DNA from 2 places in the Blautia sp. AF26-2 genome. Region 2 is predicted to be linked to the other one. Evidence: predicted binding sites of a transcription regulator. Region 2 holds the regulator's gene; the other holds the start of a gene.
What was found. The regulator Rex, encoded in region 2, represses fermentation and respiration genes when NADH is low (regulators of the CRP and FNR family bind a similar motif). The targets are predictions, from matches to a motif close to ATTGTTAANTANTTAACAAT.
Positions count from the first base shown of each region.

Region 1 (7,888 bases), on a different contig from region 2:
TTGCGCCGTATGGGCAGACTTTTTCACAGGATGCACATCCATTACAGAACAGCGGATTGGATTCTGCTGTACACGGGTTGGTGGTCAGTTTGTCTTTTGCCAGCAGTCCGACTACTTTGACAGCAGCAGCTCCTGCCTGTGCAACGGTCTCCGGGATATCTTTCGGTCCCTGACATACGCCGGAGAGGAAGACACCTGCGGTCGGGGACTCTACCGGACGCAGTTTTGCGTGTGCCTCAGTAAAGAAATCATTGGTATCCATACTTGCGGTCAGCATGGTAGCCAGTTTTCTTGCATCTTTGCTCGGCTCGATGGCAGTTGCAAGGACAACAAGGTCTGCTTCCATTTTGATCTGACGGTTGTCAAGCAGGTCGGAACCCTGTACCAGAAGACGTCCGTTCGGAGCCTCGGATACTTTTCCTACCTGGCCTTTGATGTAGTCTACATCGAACTCTTCTACCGCACGGCGATAGAACTCATCGAAGTTTTTACCCGGAGTACGAACATCAATGTAGAAAACATGTACGTTGACATCCGGATAATGGTCACGCACCAGCATAGCCTGTTTTGCGGTGTACATACAGCAGATCTTGGAGCAGTAGCTCTTTCCTCTGCAGGTCACGTCACGGGAACCGACACACTGGATAAACACGATATCCTTCGGATGCTCGCCGTTGGAAAGACGTACTACTTTACCGCCTGTCGGGCCGGCAGCATTCATCAGACGCTCCATCTCAAGGGAGGTAATTACGTCTTTGCTCTGGTTGTAATAATATTCGTCAAACTTGTCCAGACTGATGGTATCAAAACCAGTTGCCACAACGATTGCGCCGTACTCTCTGGTGATTACTTCATCTTTCTGGTCGTAGTTTACTGCACCTGCTGCACAGACTTTGGAGCAGATACCGCATTTTCCGGTTTTGAAGTGGATACAGTTTGCAGTATCAATAACCGGTACGTTCGGAACTGCCTGTGCGAACGGTGTGTAGATTGCAGTACGGTTGGACAGGCCTCTGTTGAACTCGCTCAGGTTCTTCTTGGAAGGACATTTCTCCTGACAGAGTCCGCATCCGGTACATTTGTCCATATCTACGTATCTTGCTTTCTTACGGATGTCTACTTTGAAATCACCGACGAATCCGCCAACGCTCTCTACCTCACTGTAGGTATAGATGTTAATCTTCTCATGCGCGTTTACCTCTCCCATACGAGGAGTCAGGATACAGGAAGAACAGTCGAGGGTCGGGAATGTCTTGTCAAGCTGTGACATTCTTCCGCCGATACTCGGGGTCTTCTCTACGATATCTACTTCATAGCCTGCATCTGCGATATCCAGTGCAGTCTGAATACCTGCGATACCGCCTCCGATCACCAGCGCACGTTTTACAACGCGGCTCTCGCCCGGGGTAAGCGGGGTATCCAGCATAACTTTAGCAACGGCTGCACGGGCCAGAATTACGGCCTTCTCGGTAGCCTCTTCCATGTCTTTATGAATCCAGGAACACTGCTCACGAATGTTTGCAATCTCCAGCTGATACGGGTTCAGACCCGCTTTTTCTGCTGCTTTGCGGAATGTTCCTTCATGCATACGCGGAGAGCAGGAACAGATCACAACGCCGGTCAGATGCTCGTTCTGAATGGCATCGATTACTTTCTGCTGACCCGTTTCGGAACACATATACTGATAATCCTCTGCATGTACAACACCCGGCTCTTTGCTGATGACGTCAACAACTTTTTTGACATCAACGGTAGCCGCAATATTTGTACCGCAGTGGCAGACAAATACTCCTATTCTTTGCACTTTTCTCTCACCTTTCTGTGGATGGGTTGTTTTTTACTTTCTATATTTACGGAATGCACTCATCAAAAGCTGCTGCGGAGTCTCATCATCCAGAAGAGCCGGAATTTCATCCGGAGAAAGATAATTCTCTCCTCTCTGACGGATCACGGAAAGACGAACTGCCTCGATCAGTTTGGCAGGTTTTACGTCTCTTGGACAGCGCTCTACACATGCGAAGCAGGAGAGGCATTTCCAGATGGACTTGGAGTTCATCAGTGCTTCCACATCGCCGTTCTGTACGTAAGATACAAACTGATGCGGACGGATGTCCATTTCGTTATAAGCAGGACAGGATGCGGAACATTTACCGCATTTCATACATTTTCTGGTATCCACACCGGCGATGGCACGGATTTCATCGGATGTTGCAATTTTCATGCCTGCACCTCCTCTTTGATGCCGAGTGCTTCTGCAAGAAGCTCGGTAAAGTAGGTAACCGGAAGACCTTCTTTTGTTCCGTTATTGCGCAGGTTGTACATGCAAAGCGGACATGCAGTGATCAGTTCTTCTGCTCCTTTGTAGGATGCGGATGCCATGATCTGGTCTACCATGTTGGATGCCATTTTCTTTTCTTTCAGGGATATGTAGCCGCCGCAGCACTCATTTCTCATCGGATATACGACCGGTGTTGCGCCAAGGGCCTTGATAAAGTCTTCAATGATTGTCGGATTTTCCGGATCGTCAAACTGCATTGTGGTGCTCGGACGAAGCAGCATACAGCCGTAATATGCGCCGATTTTTCTTCCTCTTAATGGGTTTACCACTTTCTCTTTGATCTTGTCAAATCCAACGACGTCACGCAGCACTTCCAGATAATGAAGTACTTTCGTTTCGCCAAGATATGGCTCGGAAAGAGCCATGTAGTTGTTTACTTTTGTCTGAATGTCTTCTACATTCGCCATGTCATCGTTTACGCGTTTGATCACGTGATGACAGGCGGAACAGACTGTGATCAGATCCTGTCCTTTTTCTTTGGCGTCTGCTAAGGCGCGAACCGAAGAAAGTTTTGTGGCGATTTCATCGGATGCCTGTGGATACACAGCTCCGCAGCACTGCCAGTTTTCAATTTCTTCCAGTTCAAATCCCAGAACTTTTGCGCACTCTCTGGCATAATGATCCAGATCTTTTGCTTTGTTCTTCAGCGTACAGCCCGGAAAATAACTGTAGGTCATGGAATTGCTCCTTTCTTACTTGCTCCTGTTGGTTTCCATTTTTCCTGCGGTATCTTCTGTCCGGCACCGGAAAAGTTTCCGGTACTCTTTTTATGTACACCCGGCGGAAAATTTCTTCAGGCGCACGTTAAGGCAGTGGGAGATACCGCTCTTTCGCACTTTCTGCCACTGCCATAAATTTTATGTTTTGAGCTTATTGCCCGCTCTTAGTGCTCGATCTGTGCGATAACTGCTTTTAATGCGTCGGCACTTGCTTTGAGTTTTTCTACTTCCTCTTTTGTCATACGCATCGGAATCTTGCCCTGTACGCCTTTCGGTCCAACGAGGGTCAGTGTGCTTAAGCATACATCCTCGATGCCGTACTCACCGTGCATCATGGAAGATACGGTTGCTACAGAATCGGAAGAAGAAAGAATGGTTGCTACCAGTTTGCATACTGCAACAGATACTGCATAGAAAGTAGCTCCTTTGTTTGCAATAACCTGTCCGCCGGAAGTTCTTACGTACTCCAGCATAGCATCTTTGTCGATCTTGGTTACGTTCCTGCCCATTTTTTCTACGGTGTCGTAGTACTCGTCCAGGCTGACACCGGAAACGTAAGCACCACTCCACGGAATGAAGGAAGTATCACCGTGCTCACCGAATACGTAAGCATGAATGTTTTTCTGTGCAATGTTGAGGTGTTCAGACAGTCCGCAGCGAAGTCTTGCGGAATCCAGCATAGTACCGGAACCAAGGATCTGGTTTTCCGGAAGTCCGGAGATCTTTGTAAACACATAGGTCATGATGTCAACCGGGTTGCTTACAATGATATAGATGGCATTCGGAGCCGCTTTTACGATTTCCGGTGTGATGGATTTTAAGATGTTTACGTTGGTCTGGGTCAGCTCAATACGGGTCTGGCCAGGCTTTCTTGCAATACCGGAAGTAATAATTACGATATCAGAGTCCTTGGCATCCTCATACTCACCTGCGATGATGGAGACCGGATCGCGGAAGCAGGTACCCTGCGCGATATCCATAACCTCTCCCTCTACTTTTTTCTTGTTAATATCGATGAGAACAATCTCAGACGCGATGTCTTCGTTCGACAGTGTATAGGCGATCGTAGATCCAACGCTTCCAGCTCCAATGATGGTAATCTTGCTGCTCATAAATACTCCTTTCTAAAATACCCCTAGTTGGTTTTTGTGATTGATAAATTTTTCACTTTCCTTATCATAGCACTATGACAAGAATTTAACAAGTGTTTTTTTCGAGCATTTTCGTGAAATCTTTTTTCTCACTGAGCCCGTACGCTTCCAGAAGGGGTGTTCTGGATATATTTCAATACAATTATACCATTTTTTGTTCTTTTTCACAAGAATTCTTTCCAAAAACTTACAGCTTTGTCCTTCATCCCGCAGAATTCGTCTTTTTCCGCATGGTTCCCGGGTTTTTGCTTTCTGTGTTTAGTTTCACACGTCTAACTTTCGTTCGTTATATTTTTAACAACTTTTCGTCATACGGGCTAGTTTCTGTCCTTCTTTTCTACATTTTGTAGGATGTATCCGCCAAATTTCCTGTCTGATTTTCATTTCTGCTGCCGCCAGACGCAAAAAAGACACGGATTTTTCTGTTCCGTGTCTTTTTTGCTCTGTTTTTTCTGTTTTTGCTTCTATTCTTCTGTTTCACGAGCCGTTGCCGCTTCGGCAAATGCATTTCCATATTCGGCAAGCGCCTCTTTTGCATAGACGGCATCTGACCGGTACGGCACATTTCCGTTTCCGACGTGCATCGTCACGTCCGCGCCTTTTCCAAGGATCAGAACAACCTCTCCCGGTACGGCGCCAAGAATCGCCTCCCGGATTGCTGCTCCGCGGTCCATGCGGATCTGGAAGGATGCACCTTCCTTTGCTATGTACCCGCCGATCTCCTCACAGATCGCCTGCGGATCTTCGTTTCCCGGATCATCCGGTACGAGGAAAATCCGGTCCGCCCGTTTTCCGGAAATCTCACCCATATCTTTTCTGCGGTTGAATGCTTTTCCGCCCGGGGTTCCGAACACAACGCTTACGCGGCTCCCCGGGTATTCGAGTGCTACGGTATCAAACATTTTTTCAAAACTCAGGCCATTGTGCGCGAAATCCACGATCGCCGTGACCTCGCCCGCGCTGCTCTCATACGTCTCCATCCTTCCCGGAACGGTGACGCCAAGGAGGCTTTCCTTGATCAGCGAAACCGGGATTCCCATCGACCAGGCAGCCGCAATGGCAGCTACGGCATTCTCCACATTGAAGGCTCCGTGCACCGGCAGGGTAAAATCTTCCGAGAAATCCGGTCCTGCCACATGGAAATAGAATTTTCCTCTGCCCGGCTTGATATCACTCACGCGGATTACAGCATTTTCTTTCGATCCAAACGTAACGACGCGCTCACATTTTGCCGCAGCTTTCAGGATTTCCCCGATATGGTCGCTGTCCAGGTTCACGCAGGCGCAGGTGCAGCGGTCGAAGATCTTTAATTTCGACTGGAAATAATCATCAAAATCCTTGTGCTCCGTCGGGCTGATGTGGTCCTTGGAGATGTTCAGGAAAATGGCGGTATCAAAATGCGTGTTTCCGACTCTCTCGTATTTGAGCGCCTGGGAGGATACTTCCATCACCATATGGGAAAGGCCTGCATCTACGGCATTGCGCATATGACGGCACAGCTCCAGGGATTCCGGCGTGGTGAGCGTTGATGCTTCTCTCGTCTTTCCGTCGTAATATTCAATCGAACTTAACAGTGCACATCCGTTTCCGCCCTGTTTTTTCAGGCAGGCATCGAGCATCGACTGCAGGTAGTAGGCTGTCGTTGTCTTTCCTTTTGTTCCGGTCAGCGCCGTGACATGCAGCGACTTTGCCGGATAATCGTAAAACGCCTCACCCAGCACAAACTGTGCTTTTCTGGCATCGTTGACGATGAGCGCCGGAATTTCTTTTCCCGCTTCGTATTTTTTTTCACTTACATAGGCAACAGCACCGCGGTTTACGGCGTCTTTTAAGTATGCCTCTTTGAATGCAGCTCCTTTGCAGAGAAACAGCGTTCCCTGATCAGCTCCGCCCGAAAAATACGTTACGAGGGTAACGGGTCTGTCCTCTCCTTCTTTTCCTTCCGGCTCTGCAAATTCCACCAGAAGGCCTTCCTGCTCCAGAAGTTTCTTATATTCTAATACCGACTGTTTCATAGGATATCTTCCTCTCTTCTATGGGATTCTTTTTCAGCTTTCCTAAAATCCAGGCTCCATTATACCAGAATTGAAACAGCTTGTCCATCTTGCGGCACGGCTTACATCATCTGCGCATTTTTCTCAAAAAGAGAACGAAGCGTTTTTGCGCAGTACAGGTACGCCGGAACGAGAAACAGATCGGCGAGAATCCATGCCACCGGGCTTGCGAAGCAGACTGCGGTGTAACCAAAATACGGAACCAGGAAAAAGGCTACCACCGAACGGCCGATCATCTCGCAGACGCCGGCAAGGATTGCAAATTTGCTGAAGCCCATGCCCTGCACGGTAAAGCGTACGACATTGACAAGGGTCAGCGGAATGTAAAATACCATGTTGATCAGCAGCATCTGACGCGCCTGGTCGAGGATGACCGTCTCAGATGCATCTACAAAGAGAAGCGAAATCTGGCGGGACCACAGAAACATGACTCCTAAAATGACCACGGAATACACGCTTCCAATAATGGAACTTGTCAAAATACCGGTGTTGACACGATCCATCTTCTTCGCACCGACGTTCTGTCCGGCATACGTCGCCATAGTGGAGCCGAGCGCGTCGAACGGACAGCAGCAGAACATGGAAATTTTACCGGCAGCCGTAACAGATGCAACCGCAGTGGAACCAAGGCCGTTGACAGCGGTCTGCAAAATAACACTTCCGATCGCGGTGATTGAATACTGCAGTCCCATTGGGATTCCCATATTGCACAGATTAAGCACATAATGCTTGTGCAGCTTCCAGTCCTCTCTCGTAAAAGCAAGGATGGTGAATTTTTTCTTCATATAAAAGAGACACAGGAATCCAGAGACTCCCTGCGCGATAATCGTCGCCCACGCGGTTCCCGCTACTCCCATCGGGCGGACCAGCGCAAGATCTAGCACGATATTCAGTATTGAAGAGATACCGAGGAAAATCAGTGGGGAGCGGCTGTCGCCGAGGCTCCGCATGATTGCTGATGTCTGGTTATAGAGCACCATAAGCGGAATTCCGAGGAAAATAACAAAGATGTAAGCGTATGCACCGTCCAGAATATCGGACGGGGTTTTCATCAGAATCAGAATGTCGCGGCACCAGATGCAGACAAGAACGGTCATCACCACGGAAAGAATACCGGCCAGGACGGCTCCATTTCCTACATACCGGCACAGCGCTTTCCGGTCTCCTGCCCCGAACATCTGCGCAACCGGAATTGCAAATCCGCTGCAGACTCCCATACAGAATCCCACGATCATAAAGTTGATCGAACCTGTGCTTCCAACAGCCGCGAGCGCTTTCGCGCCTAAGAATTTTCCTACAATAATCGTATCGACCATGCTGTAAAACTGCTGGAACAGCATGCCGAGCAGCAGCGGCAGTGCAAACCCCAGAATCAGTTTTACCGGGCTGCCGTTTGTCAGATCTTTTACTGCACTTTTCTTTGTTGCCATGTGATGTCCTCCCTATTGTCGTATGTTTTTGCTTCCCCTTTTTGTCGAATCTCATGCCATTTTATATCTTGTTTTCTCAGAATGCAATCCCGTAATACTGCCGAATTAAGAGACGTTTTTTCATCACTTTTACGTGTTTTTGACATGGCGGCCGCCTGTGCAGGAATTCTGTTTTTTTGCGCACGCCAAAAGCGGC
Region 1 covers NZ_QTWD01000004.1:94,201-102,088, forward strand. Annotated here, with positions in the region: gene DWY63_RS06840 (CoB--CoM heterodisulfide reductase iron-sulfur subunit A family protein) at 1-1,804, opposite strand, end outside; gene DWY63_RS06845 (4Fe-4S dicluster domain-containing protein) at 1,838-2,221, opposite strand; gene DWY63_RS06850 (CoB--CoM heterodisulfide reductase iron-sulfur subunit B family protein) at 2,218-3,015, opposite strand; gene DWY63_RS06855 (L-lactate dehydrogenase) at 3,222-4,169, opposite strand; gene DWY63_RS06860 (Mur ligase family protein) at 4,673-6,223, opposite strand; gene DWY63_RS06865 (MATE family efflux transporter) at 6,325-7,692, opposite strand; gene DWY63_RS17865 (hypothetical protein) at 7,668-7,888, opposite strand, start outside.
Region 1: a site for Rex is predicted at 4,243-4,262, ahead of DWY63_RS06855 (L-lactate dehydrogenase). Genes of this name have one in related genera too.

Region 2 (7,888 bases):
ACGCCCTTCCTCTGCTGTCACGGTTACGGAATCCTTTCGTACACAGCAGGCCTGGTATTTTTCGGCTGCCCTTCCGGCGCTTCCTGCCGGGTCACGCTGGCATTCTGCAATGGTCATGTGCAGCAGCCGTGCAAGCTCTCCTACATGAGGCGTTAAAATTTTTTCTGCCCGGCAGCCCGAAAGAATCTCTGCATCTTCTGCAATCAGGTTCAGCGCATCTGCATCCAGAACAAGAGGAACTTCTGTGTGCTGCACCGTAAAAACGAGCAGTTCTTTTGCCGTCCGGCTTTTGGAAAGTCCCGGTCCCGCAACAACAGCGTCCGCCCAGGCGAGATCCTGCAGCAGGGCTTCTTCCGGAAGCGGCTCATCCTCCTTCCAGAAATCCGCCATTGCTTCCGGCAGGGCACAGAAAAGCGGCGTACGGTTTCTTTCCTCTGTCACAACCTTTACCATGCCGGCACCGGATGCAAGGACTGCCCTGGCACACAAAACAGCGGCTCCGCACATGGCACCGGAACCGGCAAGTACCAGCACCTTTCCGAAGGTTCCCTTATTTCCCATCGGCGTGCGGGTAAGAAACCGGTCCAGATCTTCTTTTTCCACTGAACCGTACCAGGGCGTCTCCTCTTCTCCTGCATCAAAGCCGATTCCGATATCACGGACCAGGACCTCTCCGGCATATCGTTTTCCGGGATCAAAGAGAAGCCCTGGCTTTGCACAGGCAAATGTCACCGTGGCTCTGGCTTTCACCGCCGCATCAAGGACCTCTCCGGTATCCGTGTGGATCCCCGAAGGGATGTCCACGGCAAGAACAGGAACACCGCTTGCGCAGATTGCTTCCACTGCCCTCCGGTACTCCCCTGCCAGCGGACGGGATACGCCAATTCCAAAGATGGCATCTATGATAACAGTATATTCCCGGAAATCCGGATTCTTAACCTCACGGACCCCATAATTTTCCGCAATTTTCTTCTGTGCTCTCATGCCTTCACTGTATTTTTCCGGATTTCCAAGACAGAACAGTTCCGCATCCACCCCTTTCGTCTTTAAAATCCGTGCAATTGCCGCACCGTCCCCTCCATTATTTCCGGGACCGCACACAGCAAGGACTTTTCCTGTATCCCATGTTCCATTTTGAAGCTCCTCCACGCAGGACAGCGCTGCGCGCTCCATCAGTACCAGGGACGGTACCCCCATGGTTTCGATCGTATTGCGGTCTGCCTGCTTCATCTGTGCTGCTGTAAGAATCCGTTTCATCGCTTTTCCTCCTTTTCCTGCCTTATCCGGAAAGTGAACAGAAAAAGTCTCCGGTTTCCCGAAGACTCTCCTGCTTTTGTTTTGGTTTCTTAATTGTTCTTTGGATGCTCCGCCTCATATCTGGTCAGATTGTAGGAGAGACGCATCAGACTTTCGGAAAGATGGACGTTCTCGACGATCACATCTTTCGGAAGTTTTAAGTTTAGATCGGTATGTGCAAAATTCCAGATTGCTTTTACACCGTTGTCCACGAGAATCTCTGCCATCTCTACCGCTTTTGCTTTTGGCAGTGTCAAAGCCGCAATCTCTACATGGTGTTCCTTGATAAATTCCGGAAGCTCGTCCGCCATGCGGATTTCAATTCCGCGCACGGAGATTCCTTTTAATACCGGGTTGACGTCAAAAATACCGACCGTTTTGAATCCGCTTCTTTCAAAGGCCGCATAATTAGCAAGCGCCTGTCCCAGATTTCCGGCTCCGACAAAAATCATATTGTGGACTCTGTCCAGACCTAAAATTTTTCCAATCTCGCTGTACAGATACCGCACGTTATAACCATACCCCTGCTGGCCGAAGCCGCCGAAATTATTTAAATCCTGGCGAATCTGGGAAGCTGTCACTTTCATCCGCTCGCTCAGCTCACCGGAAGAGATCCGTTCTACTCCGTCCTCCAGCAATTCGCCCAGGTAACGATAATATCTAGGAAGTCTTTTGATAACTGCCCGCGAAATTCCTTTTTCTTCCAAGATAAATTCCTCCTTATTTACACCTGCATATATTCATATTATATATGGTTGATAGAAAATTGTCAAAGATTTCTTGAAATTTTGTGTATTACTCTCTATAATAAGGATGGTGTATTATGTCAAAATACAGAAATATGTTATCTGGAGGAACCACATGATTCTTGCATGTCAGAATATCTCGAAAGCATTCGGGACAACGGAAATTATCAAAAATGCATCTTTTCATATAGAAGAACGCGAAAAAGCCGCACTGGTCGGCATCAACGGTGCCGGAAAATCGACGCTGTTAAAAATCATCATCGGCGAAATGAGGGCCGATGAGGGAGAGGTCATCCTCTCCAAAGGGAAGACGATGGGCTATCTCGCCCAGCATCAGGATCTGACCGGACACCTTTCCATTTACCAGGAAGTGCTGACCGCGAAACAGAATCTGATCGATATGGAGGAACGCCTCCGTCAGATGGAAAGTGATATGAATACAAAATCCGGTGCAGAGCTGGATGAACTTCTTTCCACCTACACCCGCCTCTCCCATACCTTTGAACTGGAAAACGGATACGCGTACCGCAGTGAAGTCGTCGGTGTTTTAAAAGGTCTTGGCTTTTCCGAGAGCGATTTTGAAAAACAGGTGGACTCCCTCTCCGGCGGTCAGAAGACCCGCGTGGCACTTGGTAAACTGCTGCTCACCAAACCGGACATCATTCTGCTCGACGAGCCGACCAACCACCTCGATATGGACTCGATCTCCTGGCTCGAAACGTATCTTTTAAATTACAGCGGAGCCGTCCTGATCGTCTCCCATGACCGTTACTTTCTCGACCGCGTTGTCACAAAAGTCGTTGAAGTGGACAATAAAAAAGTAACAACTTTTGAGGGAAACTATACCGCCTACAGTCAGAAAAAAGCAATGCTCCGTGAAGCCGCTTACCATGCCTGGGTCAACCAGCAGCAGGAAATCCACCATCAAGAAGAAGTCATTGCAAAGCTGAAATCTTTCAACCGCGAGAAATCCATCAAACGCGCCGAGAGCCGTGAAAAAATGCTGGACAAAATGGATGTGCTGGAAAAGCCGACCGAAGTACGCTCCGATATGCGGATCCGTCTGGAACCGCGCATCACAAGCGGAAACGATGTGCTGACCGTCGAGCACCTCTCCAAAGCCTTCCCGGGACAGACGCTTTTCCAGGATCTGAATTTCGAAATCAAGCGCGGCGAGCGCGTGGCAATCATCGGAAACAACGGAACGGGAAAAACGACGATCTTAAAGATCTTAAACGAAGTCATCCGCCCGGATACCGGCTCTTTTACACTTGGAAGCCGTGTACAGATCGGTTACTACGATCAGGAGCATCAGGTGCTCCACATGGAAAAGACCATTTTCCAGGAGATTTCCGACGCGTATCTGTATCTGACAAACACCGAAATCCGAAATGTGCTGGCCGCCTTCCTGTTTACAAACGACGATGTCTTCCAACCGATTCATACCTTGAGCGGCGGTGAGCGCGGACGAATTTCTCTTGCCAAGCTGATGCTCTCGAACGCCAACTTCCTGATCCTCGACGAGCCGACCAACCACCTCGATATCGTATCAAAGGAGATTCTGGAAAACGCGCTGAAGGATTACACTGGAACGGTACTGTACGTTTCCCACGACCGTTACTTTATCAATCAGACTGCAACCCGGATTCTGGAGCTGACGGGACAGACACTCGTCAACTATATCGGAAATTACGATTACTATCTGGAGAAAAAAGAAGAGCTGACCCGCATCTATGCTCCTGCTGCCGATGCCGCCGCTCCGGAAGAAACAGCGGCTCCTTCCGAAGCCTCCTCCACAAAGCTGGACTGGAAAGCGCAGAAAGAAGAACAGGCACGTCTCCGCAAGAAAGAAAACGAACTGAAAAAGACGGAGAAACGAATTGAAGAGCTTGAGACACGCGATTCGGAAATTGATGAGGAAATGTCGAAACCGGAAGTCGCAACGAATGTGGCAGAGTGTGTGAAATTAAGCAAAGAGAAAGCAGAGATTGCCGCGGAACTCGAAGAGCTGTATGAAAAATGGGAAGAGCTTGCCGAATAGACCTGGTTTTCCCCGGAAAAATTCAAAACAGAAAAAGCCGGTCCGGCGCATCCCTTTTTGCGGGAATGCCGGATCGGCTTTCTTTTTTGCTTCGTTTAATTATTTCTCCAGCTCCTCGCGTATGGCCAGGATGAAATCACGGCTGTTTAATACGGTCGGATTTTCCATGGTGGTGATCAGCGCAAGGTCTTTTGTCATTTTTCCGCTCTCGATCGTTGCGATCGTTGCTTTTTCCAGACGGTCTGCAAATGCGGAAAGTTCTGCGTTTCCATCCATTTCCCCGCGTTTTCTGAGTGCGCCGGTCCATGCAAAAATGGTGGCCACGGAGTTGGTGGATGTCTCCTCACCTTTTAAGTGACGGTAATAGTGGCGCTGTACGGTTCCGTGCGCAGCCTCGTACTCGTAATATCCGTGCGGGGATACGAGAACAGAAGTCATCATCGCAAGGGAACCGAAGGCGGAGGATACCATGTCGCTCATGACATCGCCGTCGTAGTTCTTGCAGGCCCAGATAAAGCCGCCCTCTGCTTTCATGATGCGGGCAACGGCGTCGTCGATCAGAGTGTAGAAGTAGGTAATGCCTGCTTCTGCAAATTTCTCTTTGTACTCTGCATCGAAGATCTCCTGGAAGATATCCTTGAAGCGGTGATCATACTTCTTGGAAATCGTATCCTTGCTTGCAAACCACAGATCCTGTTTCGTGGACAGTGCGTACTCGAAACAGCTTCTCGCAAAGCTTTCTATGGAGTTATCCAGATTGTGCATGCCCTGAATGACACCGGCGCCGGTGAAGTTGTGGATCAGCTCTCTTGTCTCGGTGCCATCCTCAGCCGTATAAACCAGCTCTGCTTTTCCCGGTCCCGGAATGCGCATTTCTGCATTTTTATAGACATCTCCGTATGCATGACGGGCAATCGTGATCGGTTTTTTCCAGTTGCGCACGCACGGCTCGATGCCTTTTACGACAATCGGGGTACGGAAAACGGTTCCGTCGAGCATGGCACGGATCGTTCCGTTCGGGCTCTTCCACATTTCTTTCAGATTGTACTCGGTCATACGCGCTGCATTCGGCGTAATGGTGGCACATTTGACTGCTACACCGTATTTCTTGGTAGCGTTTGCGGAATCTACGGTTACCTGATCGTTCGTCTCGTTTCTGTGTTCCAGTCCCAGATCGTAATATTCCGTTTTCAGGTCAATAAACGGGAGAAGCAGCTCATCTTTGATCATTTTCCAGAGAATTCTGGTCATCTCATCTCCATCCATCTCTACCAGAGGAGTGGTCATCTGAATTTTTTCCATAGTAGGCCTCCTTTTTCTATTCCCGTTTATTGTATAAAGTATCCTATAGCTTGTCAAGTCAAAATCCACCTGATTTTTTGGTATTTTCCCATAAATTCACACAATTTTTGCAGGATGAGAGGTGTTTTCCTTCATTTTTCTTTTTTTATGCTGCCGCACAGTGCCTCACAGAAGAGACAGAAAACGGTCTGTTTGAAGCATCCCATGCCCCTGACGGTTGCGCGGAAGGCCAAGGTCTCTCGCCGATTCGCAAAGCAGCATTTTCGCCTGGACATTTGTAAGATCCGGAACCCGTTCAAGTGCCAAAGCCACGGCTCCGGACACCCGCGGTGCCGCCATCGAGGTGCCGCTCTTCACCACATATTCCTTCCTGCTTCTTCCAGGCGCGCAGGAAATGAGACGTTTTCCAGGCGCGACAAGATCCGGTTTGCAGACGCAGTCCCGTGTCGGGCCGCATCCGGAGATTCCTCTTCTTGGCTCCAGCAGATCGCCCGCTCCCACGGTGATCACTTTTCTGCTGCTCCCCGGCGCCGTAATACTGCCCGGAGCGGGCCCCAGATTTCCGGCCGCTGTCACAACTGTGATCCCGTCATCCCAGGCGCGCTCCACCGCCTGCACGAGCAGATCATCCACCGTTTTTTCCTGCTCTGTTGTTCCCACTGAAATATTTAAAATGCGGATATTAAGTCTTATTCGCTCTTTGCACACCCAGTCAATCGCCGCAAGGATATCCTGCTTTCTGCCGTTTCCCCTGCGGTCGAGAATTTTTGCTACCACAAATCTGCATTCCGGTGCCGTACCCCGGTACTTCCCGCCGGATGCTCTTCCGCTTCCACCGAGGATTCCGCAGACATGCGTCCCATGCCCATTATCATCGTAAGGCGTCTCCCGCCCGTACACCAGATCCCGGAACGCCGCAATCCGATTATCAAAATCAATATGCGGAAAAATCCCTGTATCCAGCACCGCCACGGTAATTCCTTTTCCTGTCAGAATTTTCTGCTCGTTCATCGCAAAGCTCCGGCGTATTCTTATTTTATGGTATGCAAAAAAGGACTTTCCTTTGCAAAGAACAATCAAAAGAAACCCCACAGAGTTTGGGTCTCCATGGGGTCTGCAGATTCTATTTTTTATATCCTGCCGTATTCTGTTTTTCCATCCGCTTCAGCTCCGGCAGAACCGTGAGAAGCATGGTCACGAAGCACAAACCTCCTCCGATTACATTGGATACCGGCTCTGCGAGGAAGACACCGTCAGTTCCCATATGGAATGCGTACGGCATCAGATAGGTGAGCGGCACGACAATCACAACTTTACGGAGCAGAGAAAAAAAGATTGCCTGTTTCTTTTTATTCAGCGACTTGAATACCGTCTGACCGATGTACTGACAGTCCATAAAAATAAACGCTCCAAAGTACTGTTTCAGTGCCGGTACCGCATCCTGGATCAGCACTGCGTCCGAGCTGAAAATGCCGATCAGCACATGCGGAATCAAAATAATAACGCTCCACATCACTGCCGTGTAGCCAAGAATCATCACACTCATGACGCACATGGCCTTTCGCACGCGGGCAGGGCGGCGAGCGCCGTAGTTATAGCTTAAGATCGGGGAGGTTCCCTCATTCATAGCGTAGATCGGGGTCTCGACGAGCTGGCGGACACTCGATACAATCGTCATAACAGATATGTAAATATCACCGCCGGTCACGGAAAGCACATTGTTGCAGCAGATGGTGACAAGGCTGTTGGTGAGCTGCATGATAAAACCGGCAGTACCGAGGCTTACGATATTTTTCGCATAGCCTGTGCACTCGGAAATTTCATTTTTCCGCACAAACCGTACTTTCAGCTCCGCTTTCCGGGTCAGGAAGTACAGAACAAAGACGGCGGAGAGCGTCTGGGAAATGACGGTGGCAATCGCGGCACCCTGTACGCCAAAGCCAAGTACAAAGATAAACAGCGGGTCAAGCAGCAGATTTGCGACGGCTCCGATCGTAACGGAGAACATGCCGACCGTTGAATAACCCTGCGCATTGATAAACGGGTTCATGCCGGTCGCAACCATGGACGGCAGTGTTCCGATCAGGTAAATCATCATATAAGGATACGCGTAGACCATCGCATCTGCCGATGCGCCGAACAGCGTCAGCAGCGGACGGGCAAACAAAAAGCCGATGACCATAAGGACAACGGCACAGGCGCAGACCATGGAATAAGATGTATTCATGATCGTTTCTGCCTTCTGCGGATTGTTTTTTCCGCGCTCGATCGAAAACAGCGGAGCGCCGCCGCTTCCGAACAGGTTGCTGAATGCCGTGATGATAACGATCAGCGGGAAGCACAGGCCGACCGCGCCGAGCGCCGCCGTTCCCACATCTGGGATCCGCGCGATGTAAACGCGGTCTACGATGTTGTACAAAAGGCTTAAAATCTGGGCAACCAGCATCGGGAGCGCTGCTCCTAAAATGTTTCCGGTTACGGTTCCATGCTCGAAATCAATTCG
Region 2 covers NZ_QTWD01000001.1:452,152-460,039, reverse strand. Annotated here, with positions in the region: gene DWY63_RS02260 (bifunctional ADP-dependent NAD(P)H-hydrate dehydratase/NAD(P)H-hydrate epimerase) at 1-1,257, opposite strand, end outside; gene DWY63_RS02255 (redox-sensing transcriptional repressor Rex) at 1,347-2,003, opposite strand; gene DWY63_RS02250 (ABC-F family ATP-binding cassette domain-containing protein) at 2,158-4,083, shown strand; gene DWY63_RS02245 (NADP-dependent isocitrate dehydrogenase) at 4,183-5,385, opposite strand; gene DWY63_RS02240 (S8 family peptidase) at 5,551-6,396, opposite strand; gene DWY63_RS02235 (MATE family efflux transporter) at 6,509-7,888, opposite strand, start outside.